4 regions of the Mucilaginibacter sp. P5_A6 genome follow, and region 4 is predicted to be linked to each of the others. Evidence: riboswitches for the same ligand, from Rfam matches in the RefSeq annotation. Region 4 holds a riboswitch; each other region holds the start of a gene.
What was found. A riboswitch is a leader RNA that binds a small molecule or an ion and turns the genes downstream of it on or off. The one in region 4 is predicted to bind S-adenosylmethionine.

Region 1 (4,426 bases), on a different contig from region 4:
GGCGTATTTAGCCTTTGTTTCGGAGCCTGCTTTTTCACGTTGAGGGCTGAATAGAGGGTTTTGTGTGTCCATGCCGGATCTAAGGTTTCTGGTTTTGCAAAGTAAGGATTAAATCTTAAATGCAAAATATTTCTTGCCCTCACAACTTAATATTTCTTCGCTGTTCGAAGTCTCCGAACCACTATGCCTGTAGTCTCCGACTACAGAATAACTAAAACAAACAATCGACATCAACTAATCCATCAATACCGGCATAATTAGATGCGCTTGAATAGATGTAATCGTCGGTGCGGTATACTAATCCTGCCCTAACGGGATTTTGATGAATATAGTCGATCTTTTGTTGCGTTACTGCAGGTGAAAACAGTTCGATAAAATGATTGTCCACGCTTGTTCTTCTATCCATCAATTCACGGCATCCATCCCATACCTTTCACATATTCCACCAGGCGTGGATCATTTGTTGAGGTTGGCGAAATCCAAATGCTGATCTGTTCGCGATTCCACCAAAGGCCCTGGGGATTGCCTGGCTTTGCGAATGTATAACGATATAGCACTGCCCGGATATACCGCGGCGGCCCGGTGGGGAGGGGATTGCCGGCAAACAAACTTATAGCACCGGGATCGTTATGAAGGAGCTTCCACACCAGGTTATAGGTCCATGGATATTGATCGGGAGAAGACATGGCGGCGAACCACATTTGCCAGTCTAAACGTAACTGGTAGGGCGCTATTTGCGGCGACGGCTTGTTAAGCAGCACCGGCAGGCCTTTGTAGATGTAGGGTTTCCAGCTGGCTTTGTCGGGTACCTGGTCCATCGTTCCCTCAAATACTACGTTCAAGCGTTCCCGCCCCACAGAGCCGAATGCGCCATAGGTATTTACCAGATCCAGCGGGTCGAAGGAGGAGTTCATAACCTGCCCCGGGGACAGCAGGTTCATTGCAGGCTGGATGCTCAGGATTGCAATTAAGCCGGCAACTACCCAGGAGGTGATGAGCATAGGTTTGGATTCTTCGGCGCCCCCGGCCGCAGCTTCCGCCTTACGAACCAGTGTGCGGGGAAGAACCCTGGCCCAGAAGCTGTCGTCCAAACAGGCCAAAGCCGGAATAATGGTAAGCCAGTTTAAAAAAGAAAGATTGCCGCTGAGTATAATGCTAACCTGGAATAACACGATCACCGCCCCCGCAACATGACGCACAACCTTTGGCCCGAATACGAACCATGGTGCTATCAGCTCGCCAAGCCAATTGAACCAGATGCCGGTCTTGAGCATTATCCGCGGCAGAAAATGAAACCACCGGCTCAGCGGCCCGGGAATAGGCTGTGTTTCGAAATGGTAGTAAAGGGCAGTGCCGTTACGCCATATTTCATCCCCGCGGTATTTGATCAACCCCGAACCCAGCATAATGCGGAAGGTGAGCCAGCGAAATAAAATGATAATGGGCAGGGGAGGCGCATACCGCGGAAACGGGCGCAGGCTGAGGAGCGGGCAGAGGAAGATAGCCAGAAAGCCGGTTTCGTTAAGCTGGATCTCCCAGCCGTATCCATACCAATCCTGCCCCAGGTGAACAAACGACATGTACAGAAACCAGAGTACCGCAAGCAGCGGCGCATTGGCGTAGCCCGCCACTACTACGCATGACAGCACAAACCCGATCCAGGCGGCAGTTAAAAGCGCGGCATCAGAATGCCAGAGCCAGAAGATCGACGGCAGCCGCACAAACCCCGCCCCCGCCGAGCCCAGGGCGGCGCTCACCTGCTTCAGGTAAATTTCCAGGGGAAGGAGCCCATGAGAACCGATCAAAGGTACTACCTGGTTGATGGCCACCAGGAAGGCAACAGCATACACCACCCCCAGCAGCCGGAGGATGACAAAGCGCGTAAGCCAGTAGCTGGGAGGGGCGCCCGGCATCCGAAAAACGCCGCCGGATCCGCTGTCTATTTTGTTTCCCGTTTCCAATTCTATTTACTTAGTTGCTTTTTGCACATTCCTCAATAATAGTACAACATTCCTCAATAATAGTACATTAATAGTAGTATATAGTTTGTTAAAATTTATCCTAAAATCTAATAATTATCGCGGAGTCCGAATGGTGGTTGAAAGGAGCTTAAAAGGAGCGTGGCAGGTTCATAACGCGGCCTCCGGAGGGATTTAATAAGGTATTGAAGGGACGCAAAATACCGAGATACTACAGGCTGGTGCCAGTGTTGCAAATAAATGACAATTAAATTATACAATGTCTATGTATTTAGTAGAATATATTCTACATTTGCAGGCGAAATAAGTTCTTTAATTTAATTATCAAGAAAGACTGAGGGAAAGGCCCGATGATGTCTTAGCAACCTGTAAGCCCATTGTTATAAAGGTGCTAATTCCTGTCCGCCGTAAAAAGCGGAAAAGATAATATCCGCAAATTATTGCGCAGCTTATGGCTGATCGTTGTGCCTTTCTCTCCAAAATTTCCTGTTTAATTAAATTTCTGAAAATTTCTGCCTGCATAAAATAGGCATTAAAATTTACAACTATGAATATTAAACATTTACTAATTACCTGCTCGTTTTTAATAAGCGCACTGTTTGCCGGCGCACAAACGGCAAAACCAGCCGATAGTGCATCTGTTGACCGTGGCTATATTGTAAAAGTTGGCGACCAGGCCCCTGCCGATTTTGAGCTTGTATTGGCCGATGGCAGCAAAACGTCCTTAAAAGAGTTGCGTGGCAAAGTGGTTATCCTGCAGTTTACCGCCAGCTGGTGCAGTGTATGCCGCCAGGAAATGCCTCGTCTTGAAAAGGAAGTATGGCAAGCCTACAAAGGCAATGGTCTGATCCTGATAGGGGTAGACCGCGATGAACCCCTTGAAAAGGTGCAGCACTTTCAACAGGAAATGAAGATCAGCTATCCATTGGCGCTTGATCCGGGGGCTAATATTTTCGGTCGTTTTGCCAATAAAAAAAGCGGGGTAACCCGTAATGTAGTTATCGATAAAGATGGGAAGATTGTTTACCTCACCCGTTTGTATGATACACAGGAATTTGCATCGATGCTAAAAGCAGTAGATGCGCTGGTTAACAATAAAACTGCATCTGTAAACTAAATAAAGGCTTAAAGCTAAATAATGATTTTAACTCCGTATTTAAACTGACCCTGTTACCATCTATATATCAAATTGTTATGAAAACAACAAGAACACCTTTCCAAAACGTACTCCCTGCCAGCAAATTGGTATCATTTTCCTCCGCCTCTGTTTACCTGTATATGCAGTGTATGCGTTGTTGCTGTTAACTTAATGGCAACGGTTATTAGCCCCATGCCTGCTGCAGCTGGCTGCCTTTGCTTATAACCAACACAATCAATAATGAATTTACCGGCACTATAAAGTATCCAGCGGGGATTGTTTTGCCCAAAAAAAGCTGTTGACTGGCTTTGCTGTGCCGGCAACAAAAACTAATTAATCATTAACCATCATGTTAAAAAATTACAGATTTTTACTGGCAATCCTATTGCCCTTTTTTCTCATCCAAACGGTTGCGGCGCAATCTGTTAAAATAAGCGGGGTGGTAACCGCAAAATCCGATGGCCTGCCATTGCCTGGCGTTAATATCTCTGTTAAGGGTAGCACAACCGGTGCTCAAACCAATGCTGATGGCAAGTTCAACATCTCAGCGAATGTTAACGATGTATTGAAGATTACCTATATAGGTTTTGCAACACAGGAGATAACGGTAAGGCAAAATGAAACCAATTTACAGATCATATTACAGGATGCTCCTAATTCACTTAACGAGGTAGTAATCACGGCGCTTAATATTTCTAAAGACAAGAAATCACTGGGCTATTCTGTTCAGGGATTAAAATCAAAGGACATCTCTGAGGCCAAGGAGACCAACCTGGTAAACGCGCTGGCAGGTAAAATTGCAGGTGTACAGGTTACCAACAGCCAGGGTGATATGGGATCATCCCGCATTATAATTCGTGGCGAAACCTCTATAGCCGGTAACAATCAGCCATTATTTGTGGTAGATGGTACTATTGTAGATAACTCCCAGTTCCTGGGTACAAATGGTTCAAGGGATTTTGCCAATGCCATAGCCGATCTTAACTCCGAAGATATTGAATCTGTAAGCGTACTCAAGGGTCCAAACGCGGCGGCGCTTTATGGATACCGGGCTGCTGCCGGTGTTATCCTTATTAAAACCAAAACTGGTAAAAGTTCAAAAGGATTAGGTATCACTATTAATTCAAATACAAGTTTCTCCAATCTGCAGGTTTTGCCCGATTACCAAAATCAGTATGGTCAGGGTTCAAACGGTAAGTTCAGCTATGTGGATGGTAAAGGCGGTGGCGTAAATGATGGTGTCGACGAAAGCTGGGGTCCGGCTCTTGACGGTTCACTTATACCACAGTTTTATTCAAATGGGCAGGCT
Region 2 (4,426 bases), on a different contig from region 4:
AGGAAGCATCTTTGGCTTTAGCTTACCCTTAAATCCTGTAATGTGTAATTGATACTAATCTGTTTAAGGTTGATTCAAGATTTTACATTCACGATGTCTTTCCATTCTAATCCAATAGAATTTATATTCAGCAATTGATAATCAGATGCAATGTGCATTATATAATTGTCAGCCAATGCAATAGCCCGATAATGCCATAAGGTTTTTTCCAATAGCGATTTCCCATCTTTAAGTAAAATGTTATTCAGCGGAATACTAAGCCCTTTCCCATCTGCTTTAATTATAGCCTCTTTGGCTGTCCAGTAAGTATAAAATGAGTGATAAATATTTTCAGAGTTAATAATGGCGTTCCATTCCTCTTCAAGAAACTGATTTTTAAATTCACCGACAGAAACCTCCTTAACCTCCTCTATATCAACACCAATCCTACCAATTGTAGAAAATGCACAAACAACGTAATTAACCGAATGGGAGATATTAAAATCTAAAACACCTTCGATGTAGGGTCTGCCATAATTTGTATATTTTAATTTTGACAGATTGGAATCTAAATTGAAATCATCCAATCCTTTTTTCAATAGAGCTTTGCCCAGAAGAGATGCCTGAGCATCCTGCCATCTGCTAAATCTTAAAATTTTGCTTTTTATATCTAAAGGAAATGAATTGAGATAATTTAAAAAATCAACGTTGGGCAATGGGGATTCATTGCTTATAAAATAAATTTTAACCATTGATACCGTGTCTCAAATTAATTATAAATATCAACATATTGGCAATATTTGTCCATCTTTCCCAGGAATTCTTACAAATGTTTATTTTATTAAAAAAGTTAACACGAGCGTGGTTTTGCTACAAAGAATGTTCTGAAATATTTGATACCTTTTACTGGGTGCCTCTTAAACGGGACGGGAACCTGTTCCAGCCAATCATTTGTCGCTATTCATTATCACCAGTAGTTCTTTTTGCAGCAAGCGGGTATTGCTTATCAATCTTGTTAAGCACAACATATATCGAATCATTCTTACGGTCTACTCCTTTTATAATAAATCTGCCGGGGAATGGTACAGTATAGTTAAGCACAATTTTCTCCGTTGTATCGGACCGGTTTTTCAGTGTAATAACATGCTTAACCGTATCTGCCTCATATCCGTAAAATAGCCTGCCAACGTTACCATAATATTCGGTAGTGCGGATTTTGTTTTGCGTGTTTAGTTGAAACTGCTTAGCTACCCTGATGCTGATGGTATTAAACTTTTCAAATATTACGTTCTGCCAGCATACGGTATCGTCGGGCGCACAGGACGAAAGCCTGTTATTAAGCCTAAACTCGCTTACGTTATAAAAACCGATAAAATGTTGCACGCCGTTATCAAGCGGCAGCTTAAAGGTTTTCCCGGCCGCGTAAAGGCGGCCATAGTGATATCCGCGATAAAACAGGAATACAAAAATAAAACCTGTTTTTGATACAATACCGGCAGTTCGTTTCCATTGTTTTGAAAAAACGGGTGGTTGGATATAAGCTATCGCGGCCTGTTGATGTCTAATTAAGATAATATAAAATCTGTCGGCGTCCTTAGCCAAGAGTAACAATGACAACAACTACCCGGAAAAGAGCTGTGGAGATATTTATAAACCTGTAGCATCTTATCTCTCTCCCTTTACAGGAGCAGGAATTAGCACCTTTTACAACACAAGGTATTGTATAGGTTGCCAAGACATCATCGGGCCTTTCACTCTGTCTTTCTGGATAAGTAAAAAAGAATGTGATACTGCAAATATATATTAATTCTATAAATTCTATAGATTTAATATATATTATTTCTTATCATTGCGAACAGGTTATTGTAATTTAAAGCAGCACCATAAAATAATTTCTTAATACACTTAGTCTATTATCCAAAATGCCAGATCAAAAATCAAAACAAACAGCTCTTGGCGATGTAGCCGCCAGGCAGTTAGCGGTAGCAACCCGTACCGTTCCACAGTTATCAACCATTACGCCACGCTGGTTAACTCATTTACTCAATTGGATCCCGGTTGAATCTGGCGTATACCGTTTAAACAAAGTTGTAGACGCTAATAATGTAGAAGTTGATTGCTCTTCGCGCGATGAACGTGAACTGCCGTCAACCTTTGTAGACTACGAGGAAAATCCCAGAGAGTATAACCTGAGCGCAGTAAATACGGTATTGGACGTACACACCCGCGTATCCGATCTGTACAGCAAGCCTTACAACCAGATCAGTGAACAACTCCGCCTTACTATCGAAATCGTTAAGGAAAGGCAGGAAAGCGAGCTCATTAACAATCCTGAATATGGGCTACTGAGCAGTATCGCCCCATCACAAAAAATTAAACCCAGGCTGGGCCCTCCCACCCCGGATGACCTGGATGAACTGATCACTAAAGTTTGGAAAGAACCTGGCTTTTTCCTGCTGCATCCGCTGGCTATAGCTGCCTTCGGTCGCGAATGTACCCGACGCGGCGTACCACCGCCTACGATTTCACTGTTCGGGTCGCAGTTTATTACCTGGAGAGGGATCCCGCTTATCCCATCTGATAAACTGCCCATCGTAAATAACAAATCAAAGATCATTCTACTAAGGACAGGCGAAAGCCGCCAGGGTGTTGTTGGCTTGTTCCAACCTGGTCTACCGGGCGAGCAGTCACCGGGTTTATCTGTACGCTTTATGGGTATCAATAATAAAGCTATTGCCTCATACCTGGTTTCGCTTTATTGTTCTTTAGCCGTATTGGTTGATGATGCTATTGCAGTTTTAGAGGATGTTGATTTAGGCAATTACCATGAGTACAAATATTAATCCGGATAACTTACCCAACCTGCAGGAACTGGAGCAACTGGCCAACCAGTTCTTTAAATCGGGACCAGGCGGCTTTGTAAACCAATTGCCCGTTCAACGGGCTTCTGAACCTTTTTTATTACCGGGCAATATAGCCGATGCAGGCTCATTTACCTCATTGCAGCAGGTAAATACTCCCGTACAATCCATTCCTTCAAGTACAATCGGGGGTGGTGGTATTTCGCCATCTGCCATTAACCAGAATAATGCTATTAACCTAAAAGATCCGCAAACCAGCTTTGCGGATCCTAATTTAAGCAATCATCCTAATCCGTCGGCGCCTTTTCCTGGTAGTACCTCCACTGCGTTTGGAGAGCAATTGCCTGCGCAACCTGGTTTTAGTTACAACTCTTACCTGGTGAAAACTGATCTTATACCTGATGTACCTTTAAAGCAAAGCTTCCCGGTTGAGCAGTTATCACCTGTTCCTGAAAGCCTGTTCCAGCTGCCATACCAGCAGGACCAGGCTTTTGATATCGATCTGAAGAAAATATTGAGCAACATTAATACATCGGGTCCTTCAAACACTTTATCATTTGCCGGTGCACCTGCAGCCACCGAAATTCCCTTTTATTTTTTATCAGTTAAGCATGGATTACCTGCGGTAAAATCAGATCAGGAAAAAGTTAAGCAGGCAGGCATCAGCAATATTATCAGTTCTCCGTTTGATGTAAACCTGGTAAGGCGTGATTTTCCCATATTGCAGGAACAGGTGAATGGTAAATCGCTCATATGGCTGGACAATGCGGCTACTACCCAAAAGCCAAAACAGGTAATTGACCGCATCAGCTACTTTTATGAGCACGAAAACTCCAACATCCACCGCGCAGCGCATGAACTGGCGGCAAGAGCCACCGATGCTTATGAAGGGGCACGCAAAAAGGTACAAACCTTTTTAAATGCCGGCTCCATAAACGAGATCATCTTTGTACGCGGTGCAACCGAAGCCATTAACCTGGTAGCCAAAAGTTGGGGCGAGCAAAACCTGCACGCGGATGACGAGATTATTGTGAGCCACCTGGAACACCATGCCAATATTGTTCCCTGGCAGCAACTTGCTGCAAGAAAGGGTTTAAAAATAAAAGTAGTTCCTGTTGATGATGATGGACAGGTATTGATAGATGAATATGTTAAACTCCTTGGACCCAAAACCAAACTGGTTTCGTTTACACAAGTATCCAATGCTTTGGGTACGGTTACGCCCGCTGCACAAATTGTTCATTTGGCCCATTTGGCAGGTGCTAAAGTATTGGTAGATGGTGCGCAATCTGTTTCGCACATGCCTGTAGATGTAAGGGCTTTAAATGCTGACTGGTTCGTATTCTCGGGCCATAAAGTTTTCGGGCCTACGGGCATTGGTGTGCTTTATGGTAAGGAAGACCTGTTAAATGAAACCCAACCCTGGCAGGGAGGCGGCAATATGATTAACGATGTAACTTTTGAGTACACCCAATACCATGATGCACCCGGTAGATTTGAAGCAGGCACCGGTAACATTGCCGACGCGGTCGGTTTGGGTGCAGCGATTGATTATGTAAGCCGTTTAGGTATGCCCCTTATAGCCC
Region 3 (4,426 bases), on a different contig from region 4:
TGTTGACAATACATTCGCAACACCGATATGCCAGCAGCCATTAGCCTTAGGTGCCGATATGGTAATGCATTCGGCAACAAAATACTTTGGCGGGCATAGCGACCTGATGGGCGGAGCGTTAATTACCGCCGAAAAAAGCGATTGGTGGGCAAAAATACGCCAGGTGCAGGAAATGGGTGGTGCTATCCCCTCTCCAACCGACTGCTTTTGGCTGGTGCGCAGCATTAAAACCCTGCCATACCGTGTTAAAGCACATGTAAACAATGCGCAGTTATTAGCTGAATTTCTAGAGTATCACCCCAAAGTAGAAAAGGTTTTATATCCCGGTTTAACATCGCATCCGCAGCATGAAATTGCTAAAGACCAAATGCTTGCCTTTGGTGGAATGCTATCCTTTATAGTTAAGGGCGATGAAAACGATACCCACAACATCATCAACAAGCTAAAAATATTTACCAGGGCAACCAGCCTTGGCGGTGTGGAAAGTTTGATAGAGCACCGTGCAACCATGGAAGGCCCCGATACTAAAACACCGTTTAACTTATTACGGGTATCGGTTGGGCTGGAACATATTGATGATTTAGTGGCCGATTTGGAGCAGGCTTTGAATGGATAAAGGATGAAAAGACGGAGGAGCAAGGACAGAAATGCCATGTGTTCTTGCTCCTTTGCCCAGCAGTCTTTAATCTAAATAAAAATTTAATTTGGTATTTAAATAAATATCCGCTTATCTTTGGAACATTATTTGGTAGCGATACCACTATAGTCGATCAATTCTCCGCATAGTTCGGGTATTGATTTATAAAGAAGCGGCGAGAGATCAGGCTCAATGACCCGCTGGCAACCCTTCAATTTTGAAGAAGGTGCCAATTCCTGTCCCGGCAAATAACACCGGGGAATATAAATTTATAACCATGAAAAGTTTAATTAAAATTACTACAGGCAACATTTTTAATACCCAAAACGGTAACATACAACCTATTAGCTTAAATAGCGGTATTTGTATGTGTTGCTGCTGTTGATGCTTTAATGCGTTTCTTTTTCAATCCCTGAAAATATACGTGTTGTAAAACTGGTAAACAATTTATCAGCTTGCTAAAATCCATTCAAACATCAAAAATTTAATTATAACCTTCAAAAACTTAAAACTATGTCTGCCTTAAAATTCGAAACCTTACAACTACACGCTGGCCAGGAAGTTGACCCAACTACAGGTGCGCGCGCCGTACCGCTTTACCAAACTACATCTTACGTATTTAAAAGCGCCGAGCATGGTGCAAACCTGTTCGCCTTAAAGGAGTTTGGCAACATTTATACCCGATTAATGAACCCCACTACCGATGTGTTTGAAAAACGTATAGCGGCTTTAGAGGGTGGTATTGCAGGATTAGCTACGGCATCGGGCCAGGCAGCACAATTCATTGCATTAAATAATATATTACAGGTTGGCGACAACTTTGTTACCTCGCCATTTTTATATGGCGGTACTTATAACCAGTTTAAGGTAGCCTTTAAGCGCTTAGGCATCGAGGCGCGTTTTGCCAAAGATGATACTGCCGAAAGTATTGAAGCCCTCATCGATGGTAAAACCAAAGCCATCTTCCTGGAAACCATAGGTAACCCCGGCTTTACCATTGCCGATTTTGATAAGGTAGGCGCTCTCGCTAAAAAGCACGATCTGCCTTTAATAGTTGATAATACTTTTGGAGCAGGCGGGTATCTGTTTCGCCCGTTGGAGCATGGCGCAAGTGTGGTGGTACAATCAACCACCAAATGGATAGGTGGTCATGGAACCAGCATTGGCGGTGCAATAGTTGATGGCGGTACTTATAACTGGGCCAATGGCAAGTTTCCGCAGTTTACAGAGCCGTCTGAAGGTTACCACGGTTTGGTATTTGCCGATGTATTTGGCATTGGCGGCCCGTTTGGTAACATTCAGTTTATAATACGTGCCCGTGTGGAAGGCCTTAGAGATTTTGGCCCTTCGCAATCACCATTTAATTCATGGTTGAATATCCAGGGATTAGAAACCCTTTCATTGCGTGTACAGCGCCATGTAGATAACACACTGGAGCTTGCCAAATGGCTCGACCAGCATCCCCAGGTAGCAACAGTTAACTATCCGGGACTGGAATCATCGCCCTACCATGAACTGGCTAAAAAATACCTTAAAAATGGTTTTGGAGCGGTGTTATCCTTTGAGATAGACGGTGATAAAGAAGATGCCGGTAAACTAATTGATAATCTTAAACTGGTAAGTCATTTAGCTAATGTTGGCGACGCAAAAACATTGATCATTCAGCCATCGGCAACTACGCATCAGCAGCTTTCTGATGAGGAACAGTTATCGGCAGGTGTAAGGCCTAATTCGTTACGCGTTGCTGTGGGTATTGAGCATATTGATGATATTAAAGCAGATTTTGAACAGGCATTTGCCAAAATAAAAAGGGCATCGGCCCAATTAGTATAGTATAGTTTTTTTTAAGTGATATAGTAAAGTTGTTATGGGCTGCGGCTGACAATAAAATCAGCTGCACCCGCGATAACAAGACAAAAGAATGAACACAGAAATATTTAAGTACACTCAACCATTCGGCCTTGAATCCGGTGAGGAATTACATGAACTGGAGATAGGCTTTCATACTTATGGCAGGCTTAACAAAGCAAAAGATAATGTGGTATGGGTATGCCATGCCCTAACCGCTAATTCGGATGTTTATGATTGGTGGAAAGGTTTTGTAGGCACAGGTAATAAATTTAATGCCGAAGAGCATTTTATAGTATGCGCCAATATCCTGGGTTCGCCTTATGGCACAACCAACCCTTTAAGTATTAACCCGGCAAACGGGCAGCCTTATTTACAGGCTTTTCCGCAGTTTACTATCAGGGATATTATAAAAGCACATCAGCTTTTGGCAGATCATTTGGGGATAGGTAATATCCATATCCTTATTGGTGGCTCATTAGGCGGCCAGCAAGCTATTGAATGGGGAATTATTGAGCCCGAGCGGATTAAAAATTTGATACTGATAGCAACCAATGCCCGCCATTCTCCGTGGGGAGTAGCATTTAACGAATCACAGCGTTTGGCATTAAGTGCCGATCCTACTTTTCATAATAACACTGTTGATGGTGGCCTCAATGGTTTGAAAGCCGCGCGCAGCATTGCCCTGCTCTCCTACCGTACTTATAAAACATATGGCATAACTCAACAGGAAGAAACGGATGCCAAAACAGATGATTTTAAGGCCTCTACCTACCAGGCTTATCAGGGCCAAAAGTTAGTAAACCGCTTTAATGCGTATAGCTACTGGTATTTAACCAAAGTTATGGATTCGCATAATGTGGGCCGTGGCCGTAATGGTGTTGAAAAGGCGCTAAGCCTTATCAAAGCGCGTACACTGGTTATCGGCATAAAATCAGATGTGTTATTTCCCATTGAGGAGCAGGAATACCTGTTCAGGCATATTCCTAAATCGGCCTTTGCCGAACTGGATTCGTTTTATGGCCACGATGGATTTTTAATTGAAACAGAAGCATTGACAAATATTATCACATCGTTTTTTAAAACCGATGTAAAAGGAAAAATTATAGAATTGCAACGTACAGCGTAATGAGTAAAAAGTTAAGTATTGGATTATTTGGATTTGGAGTAGTTGGGCAGGGATTATATGATATCATCAAAACTAAAAATTTAAACATCGAAATAGTAAAATTCGCTATAAAAGACCCGCATAAAAAGCGCACATTACCGGCAGAATTTTTTACCACTGATAAAAATGAATTGCTCGACAACCCGGAGATAAACACCATTGTTGAGCTGATAAACGATACCGAAGCCGCTTTCGAAATTGTTTCAAGAGCCTTAAGCAGCGGAAAAAATGTAGTATCGGCAAGTAAAAAAATGATCGCGCTGCATTTGGAAGAATTAATAGAGCTTCAACATAAATATGGAACTTCCCTCCTATATGAAGGCGCGGTTTGCGGTAGCATCCCCATCATTCGCAACCTGGAGGAGTATTATGACAACGAATTGCTGCACTCTATAAGCGGTATTTTTAACGGATCATCAAACTACATACTTTCAAAAGGATTTATTGAAGGTTTGGATTATGACAGCGCCCTGAAACAAGCGCAGGACCTTGGCTTCGCCGAAACCGATCCAACAAGTGATGTTGGTGGTTTTGATGCCAAATACAAGCTGGTTATTGCCGCCGCGCATGCTTACGGAGTTGTTATTCCACCACACAAGGTTTTCAATTTAGGGATTCAAAACCTGGCAGCGCAGGACCTGCAATATGCCCGCGAAAAAAACCTGAAGATTAAATTAGTTCCTGTAGCTAAGGAACTGGATGAGCGAAACGTAGCCCTGTTTGTATTACCAAAATTTGTAAATGAAACCGAGTTTTTATACAATGTAGAATAT
Region 4 (4,426 bases):
TGCGTTGCTGTTTATTGCTTTTTCGGCAGTAATGGGCATTAGTTTAAGTTATATCCTTATAATTTATACAGCAAGTTCCGTGCTCGGCGTGTTTATTACCACATCTGTTGTATTTGGCATTATGGCAGTTGCTGGTTATACTACTAAAACGGACCTTACAAATTTCGGTTCAATAATGATTATGGGGCTGGTGGGCATTATCGTTGCATCATTATTTAATATGTTTATGCATAGTACCCAACTGGAATACATTATTAGCTACATTGGTATAGCCGTTTTTGTAGGCTTAACCGCTTATGATGTTCAAAAGCTAAAGCGCATTGGCGCAGGCCTTGAGTATGGCAATGCTTCGGCCGGTAAAATGGCACTTTTAGGGGGCTTAACGCTATACCTTGATTTTATCAACCTTTTCCTGATGATACTGCGTTTATTTGGCAGAAGAAGATAATAACCCCGCAAAACATCTGTTATTAAAAGCTGCCTGCAAAAGGCGGCTTTTTTTGTACACATAAATTTACGCAGCATACAGATTGAAGGGTTAAACAACTATTGCATTTTACCGCTTTATTATGCACCTTTGCATTGCTTATGGAGAAAGACGGAGGGATTAGACCCTGCGATGTCTTAGCAACCTGTGCTTCACAAGGTGCTACATTCTACTCAGCCAGCCATACGGCCCTGGGAAAGATAAGCGAAAGTCAATATAACACCCGACTTTTCGATGTAAGCTTTTTTAAGTATCAAGTAGTTAGTATCAGGTATCAAGACATTTTTGTTTTGTGCTATGGCCTAATTTAAAAATCAAGCACCGGAATTTCCCGTACTTGATACTTGATACTCGCTACTTGATACCAAAATGGACATTAGAAAAGAATTAGAAAAACGAATCCTTATAATTGACGGGGCTATGGGTACCATGATACAGCGGTACCAGCTTGCCGAGCGGGATTTTCGTGGGGAGAGGTTTAAAGATCATATCAGCGATCTTCAGGGAAATAATGACCTGCTGAACATCACACGCCCAGATATCATAAAGGCAATTCATGCCGAATATTTGGATGCCGGCGCGGATATCATCGAGACCAATACCTTTAGTACGCAAATAATTTCGCTTGCCGATTATAAGCTGGAAGAACTGGCTTATGAGCTGAGCTACGAGGGCGCTCGCCTTGCCCGCGAAGTAGCCAACGAATACACTAAAAAAAATCCATCAAAACCGCGTTTTGTTGCCGGTGCTGTTGGACCAACTAACCGTACCGCGTCCTTATCGCCCGATGTTAACGATCCGGGTTATCGTGCTGTTACTTTTGATGACCTGGCTAACGCGTATTACGACCAGGTTCGAGGTTTGGTTGATGGGGGATCGGACCTGTTATTGGTTGAAACCATATTTGATACCCTTAACGCCAAAGCCGCGTTGTTTGCAATAAATCGTTATGCAAATGAATCGGGTAAGCATTTGCCAGTTATGATCTCGGGGACTATAACCGATGCGTCAGGTCGTACTTTATCGGGGCAAACTGTTGAAGCTTTCTGGAACTCGATACGCCATGCCAACCTGCTTTCGGTGGGGTTAAACTGCGCTTTGGGTGCTAAAGAAATGCGTCCGCACCTGGCCGAGCTTTCTGAAAAAGCTGACGTATTTATTTCGGCCTATCCCAATGCGGGCTTGCCAAATGAGTTTGGCCAGTATGACGAAACCGCGCATGAAACAGCGCACCAGCTTGATGATTTTATTAAAGCCGGGCTGGTTAATATTGTGGGGGGCTGTTGTGGCACCACGCCAGAGCATATTAAGTGTATTGCCGAACGAGCTGCAAAATATCCACCAAGAAGAATTCCTGAAGTTGAACCCGATTTGCGCCTGAGTGGTTTAGAAGCAGTTACCATAAAGCCCGAAAGTATTTTTGTGAATGTGGGCGAACGTACCAATATCACAGGGTCGCCAAAGTTCTCGAAACTTATTTTAGCCGAGGATTATGAAGCCGCATTAGCCGTTGCCTTGCAACAGGTGGAGGGTGGTGCCCAGGTAATCGATATCAATATGGATGAGGGTATGATTGATTCGGAAGCGGTAATGGTAAAATTCCTGAACCTGGTGGCCTCCGAACCTGATATTGCCAAACTGCCTATCATGATCGATTCATCCAAATGGACGGTTATCGAAGCTGGGTTAAAATGCATCCAGGGTAAGGGTATTGTAAACTCTATCTCCCTAAAAGAAGGCGAAGAAAAGTTTATTGAATATGCCCGCAAAATATTAAGCTATGGCGCTGCCACAGTAGTGATGGCCTTTGACGAAACCGGGCAGGCCGATTCATTACAGCGCCGTACCGAGATTTGTAAACGCTCCTATGATATATTGGTTAACGTGGTTGGTTTCCCTCCGCAGGATATTATTTTCGACCCTAATATATTAACTGTTGCAACCGGCCTGGAAGAACACAATAACTACGCGGTTGATTTTATTGAAGCCACGCGTTGGATTAAACAGAACCTTCCACACGCCAAAGTAAGCGGTGGGGTTAGTAATATTTCCTTCTCGTTTAGAGGAAACAATGTAGTGCGCGAGGCAATGCACTCGGCATTCCTGTACCATGCCATTAAAGCAGGTATGGATATGGGAATTGTGAATGCGGGGATGCTGGAAGTTTATGAAGAAATAGATAAAACCCTGCTCGAACTGGTAGAAGATGTATTACTTAATCGCAGAGATGATTCCACCGAGCGCCTGGTAGAATATGCCGATACCATTAAAAGCAAAGGTAAAGAGGTAGTGCGCGATGAAGAATGGCGCAAGGGAACTGTACAGGAGCGTTTATCGCACGCGCTTGTGAAGGGCATTATTGAGTACCTGGATAATGATGTGGAAGAAGCGCGCCTGGCTTATGATAAACCTTTGGAGGTTATTGAGGGCCCATTGATGGATGGCATGAACATAGTAGGCGATTTGTTTGGCGCCGGCAAAATGTTTTTGCCACAGGTGGTAAAATCAGCCCGGGTAATGAAAAAGGCGGTGGCTTACCTACTGCCATTTATCGAGCTTGAAAAACAAAGGGTTATTGATGCCGGAGAAGACTCCAGCGGCAGCCGTGCCAATGCCGGTAAAATATTGATGGCCACCGTAAAGGGCGATGTGCACGATATTGGTAAAAATATAGTAGGCGTAGTTTTGGCCTGTAACAACTTCGAGGTAATTGACCTGGGCGTAATGGTACCGGCACAAAGGATCATCGAGGAAGCAAAAAAACAAAACGTAGACATTATCGGCCTGAGCGGACTGATCACCCCTTCATTGGATGAAATGGTGCATTTTGCCAAGGAAATGGAACGTGAAGGTTTTACTATTCCGCTCATCATAGGCGGGGCTACCACCTCGCGCATCCATGCGGCAGTTAAGGTTGATCCTCATTACTCGGGTGCTGCCATCCACGTATTGGATGCATCACGTAGCGTTACCGTTTGCAGTAGCCTGATGAATCGCGAGGGCAGAGATGCTTATATCCGAAACATTAAGGAAGAATATGCCAAATCGCGCGAAGCGCATTTGAATAAAAAGTCGGATAAACGTTTTGTAACTATCGGGCAGGCGAGGCAGGCCCGTTTCCAGATCAGCCTTGACGGTGATGTTGCGCCAAAGCCAACCTTTACCGGCACTAAAGTATTTGAATCGTACCCGCTGGAAGAGCTTGTTCCCTATATTGATTGGACACCGTTTTTCCATACCTGGGAACTACGCGGCAGCTACCCCAAAATATTTGCTGATAAGTTTGTGGGCGATGAAGCTAAAAAGCTTTTTGATGATGCACAGGAGCTGTTAAAGAAAATTGTAGATCAGAAACTATTACACGCCAATGGTGTGATTGGTTTTTGGCCGGCCAATAGTGTTGGTGATGATATTGAACTGTATACAGATGAAAGCCGTACTACTTTATTAACTCGCATCCATACGCTTCGTCAGCAGGCCGAAAAGGTTAAAGGCGATCCTTACTATGCTCTGTCAGATTTTATCGCACCAAAAGAGAGCGGTGTGCCCGATTATTTTGGAGGATTTGCCGTGACTACGGGTATAGGCTGCGATGAACTGGTAGCAGAATTTGAAGCCGACCATGACGATTACAACAGCATTATGGCCAAAGCACTTGCAGACCGCCTTGCCGAAGCCTTTGCCGAGAAAATGCATGAGCTGGTGCGCAAGGAATATTGGGGTTACAGCAAAGGCGAGCAACTAAGTGCCGACGAACTGATCAAGGAAGAATATCAGGGCATCCGCCCTGCACCAGGCTATCCCGCCTGCCCGGATCATACGGAGAAGACAACCTTATTTGAATTGTTAAAGGCCGAGGATAATGCTAAAATGTACCTGACCGAAAGCCTGGCCATGACCCCGGCAGCGGCAGTAAGCGGGTTCTACTTCGCGCATCCG

Region 1: another riboswitch for S-adenosylmethionine. It lies ahead of AC1DO4_RS14405 (TlpA family protein disulfide reductase); the one in region 4 lies ahead of metH (methionine synthase).
Region 2: another riboswitch for S-adenosylmethionine. It lies ahead of AC1DO4_RS08070 (hypothetical protein); the one in region 4 lies ahead of metH (methionine synthase).
Region 3: another riboswitch for S-adenosylmethionine. It lies ahead of AC1DO4_RS18950 (O-acetylhomoserine aminocarboxypropyltransferase/cysteine synthase family protein); the one in region 4 lies ahead of metH (methionine synthase).

Annotation. Positions count from the first base shown of each region.
Region 1 covers NZ_JBFUKZ010000012.1:51,162-55,587, forward strand. The annotation lists gene AC1DO4_RS14385 (DUF4297 domain-containing protein) at 1-72, opposite strand, end outside; gene AC1DO4_RS14390 (hypothetical protein) at 212-406, opposite strand; gene AC1DO4_RS14395 (lipase maturation factor family protein) at 411-1,721, opposite strand; gene AC1DO4_RS14400 (hypothetical protein) at 1,791-2,000, shown strand; SAM riboswitch class I at 2,298-2,409, shown strand; gene AC1DO4_RS14405 (TlpA family protein disulfide reductase) at 2,527-3,096, shown strand; gene AC1DO4_RS14410 (hypothetical protein) at 3,228-3,440, opposite strand; gene AC1DO4_RS14415 (SusC/RagA family TonB-linked outer membrane protein) at 3,467-4,426, shown strand, end outside.
Region 2 covers NZ_JBFUKZ010000006.1:59,655-64,080, forward strand. The annotation lists gene AC1DO4_RS08060 (sensor histidine kinase) at 1-52, shown strand, start outside; gene AC1DO4_RS08065 (4'-phosphopantetheinyl transferase family protein) at 75-731, opposite strand; gene AC1DO4_RS08070 (hypothetical protein) at 937-1,581, opposite strand; SAM riboswitch class I at 1,642-1,754, opposite strand; gene AC1DO4_RS08075 (family 2A encapsulin nanocompartment shell protein) at 1,902-2,822, shown strand; gene AC1DO4_RS08080 (family 2A encapsulin nanocompartment cargo protein cysteine desulfurase) at 2,806-4,426, shown strand, end outside.
Region 3 covers NZ_JBFUKZ010000019.1:53,448-57,873, forward strand. The annotation lists gene AC1DO4_RS18945 (trans-sulfuration enzyme family protein) at 1-616, shown strand, start outside; SAM riboswitch class I at 797-907, shown strand; gene AC1DO4_RS18950 (O-acetylhomoserine aminocarboxypropyltransferase/cysteine synthase family protein) at 1,151-2,470, shown strand; gene AC1DO4_RS18955 (homoserine O-acetyltransferase family protein) at 2,559-3,614, shown strand; gene AC1DO4_RS18960 (homoserine dehydrogenase) at 3,614-4,426, shown strand, end outside.
Region 4 covers NZ_JBFUKZ010000002.1:370,873-375,298, reverse strand. The annotation lists gene AC1DO4_RS03635 (Bax inhibitor-1/YccA family protein) at 1-448, shown strand, start outside; SAM riboswitch class I at 584-694, shown strand; gene metH (methionine synthase) at 857-4,426, shown strand, end outside.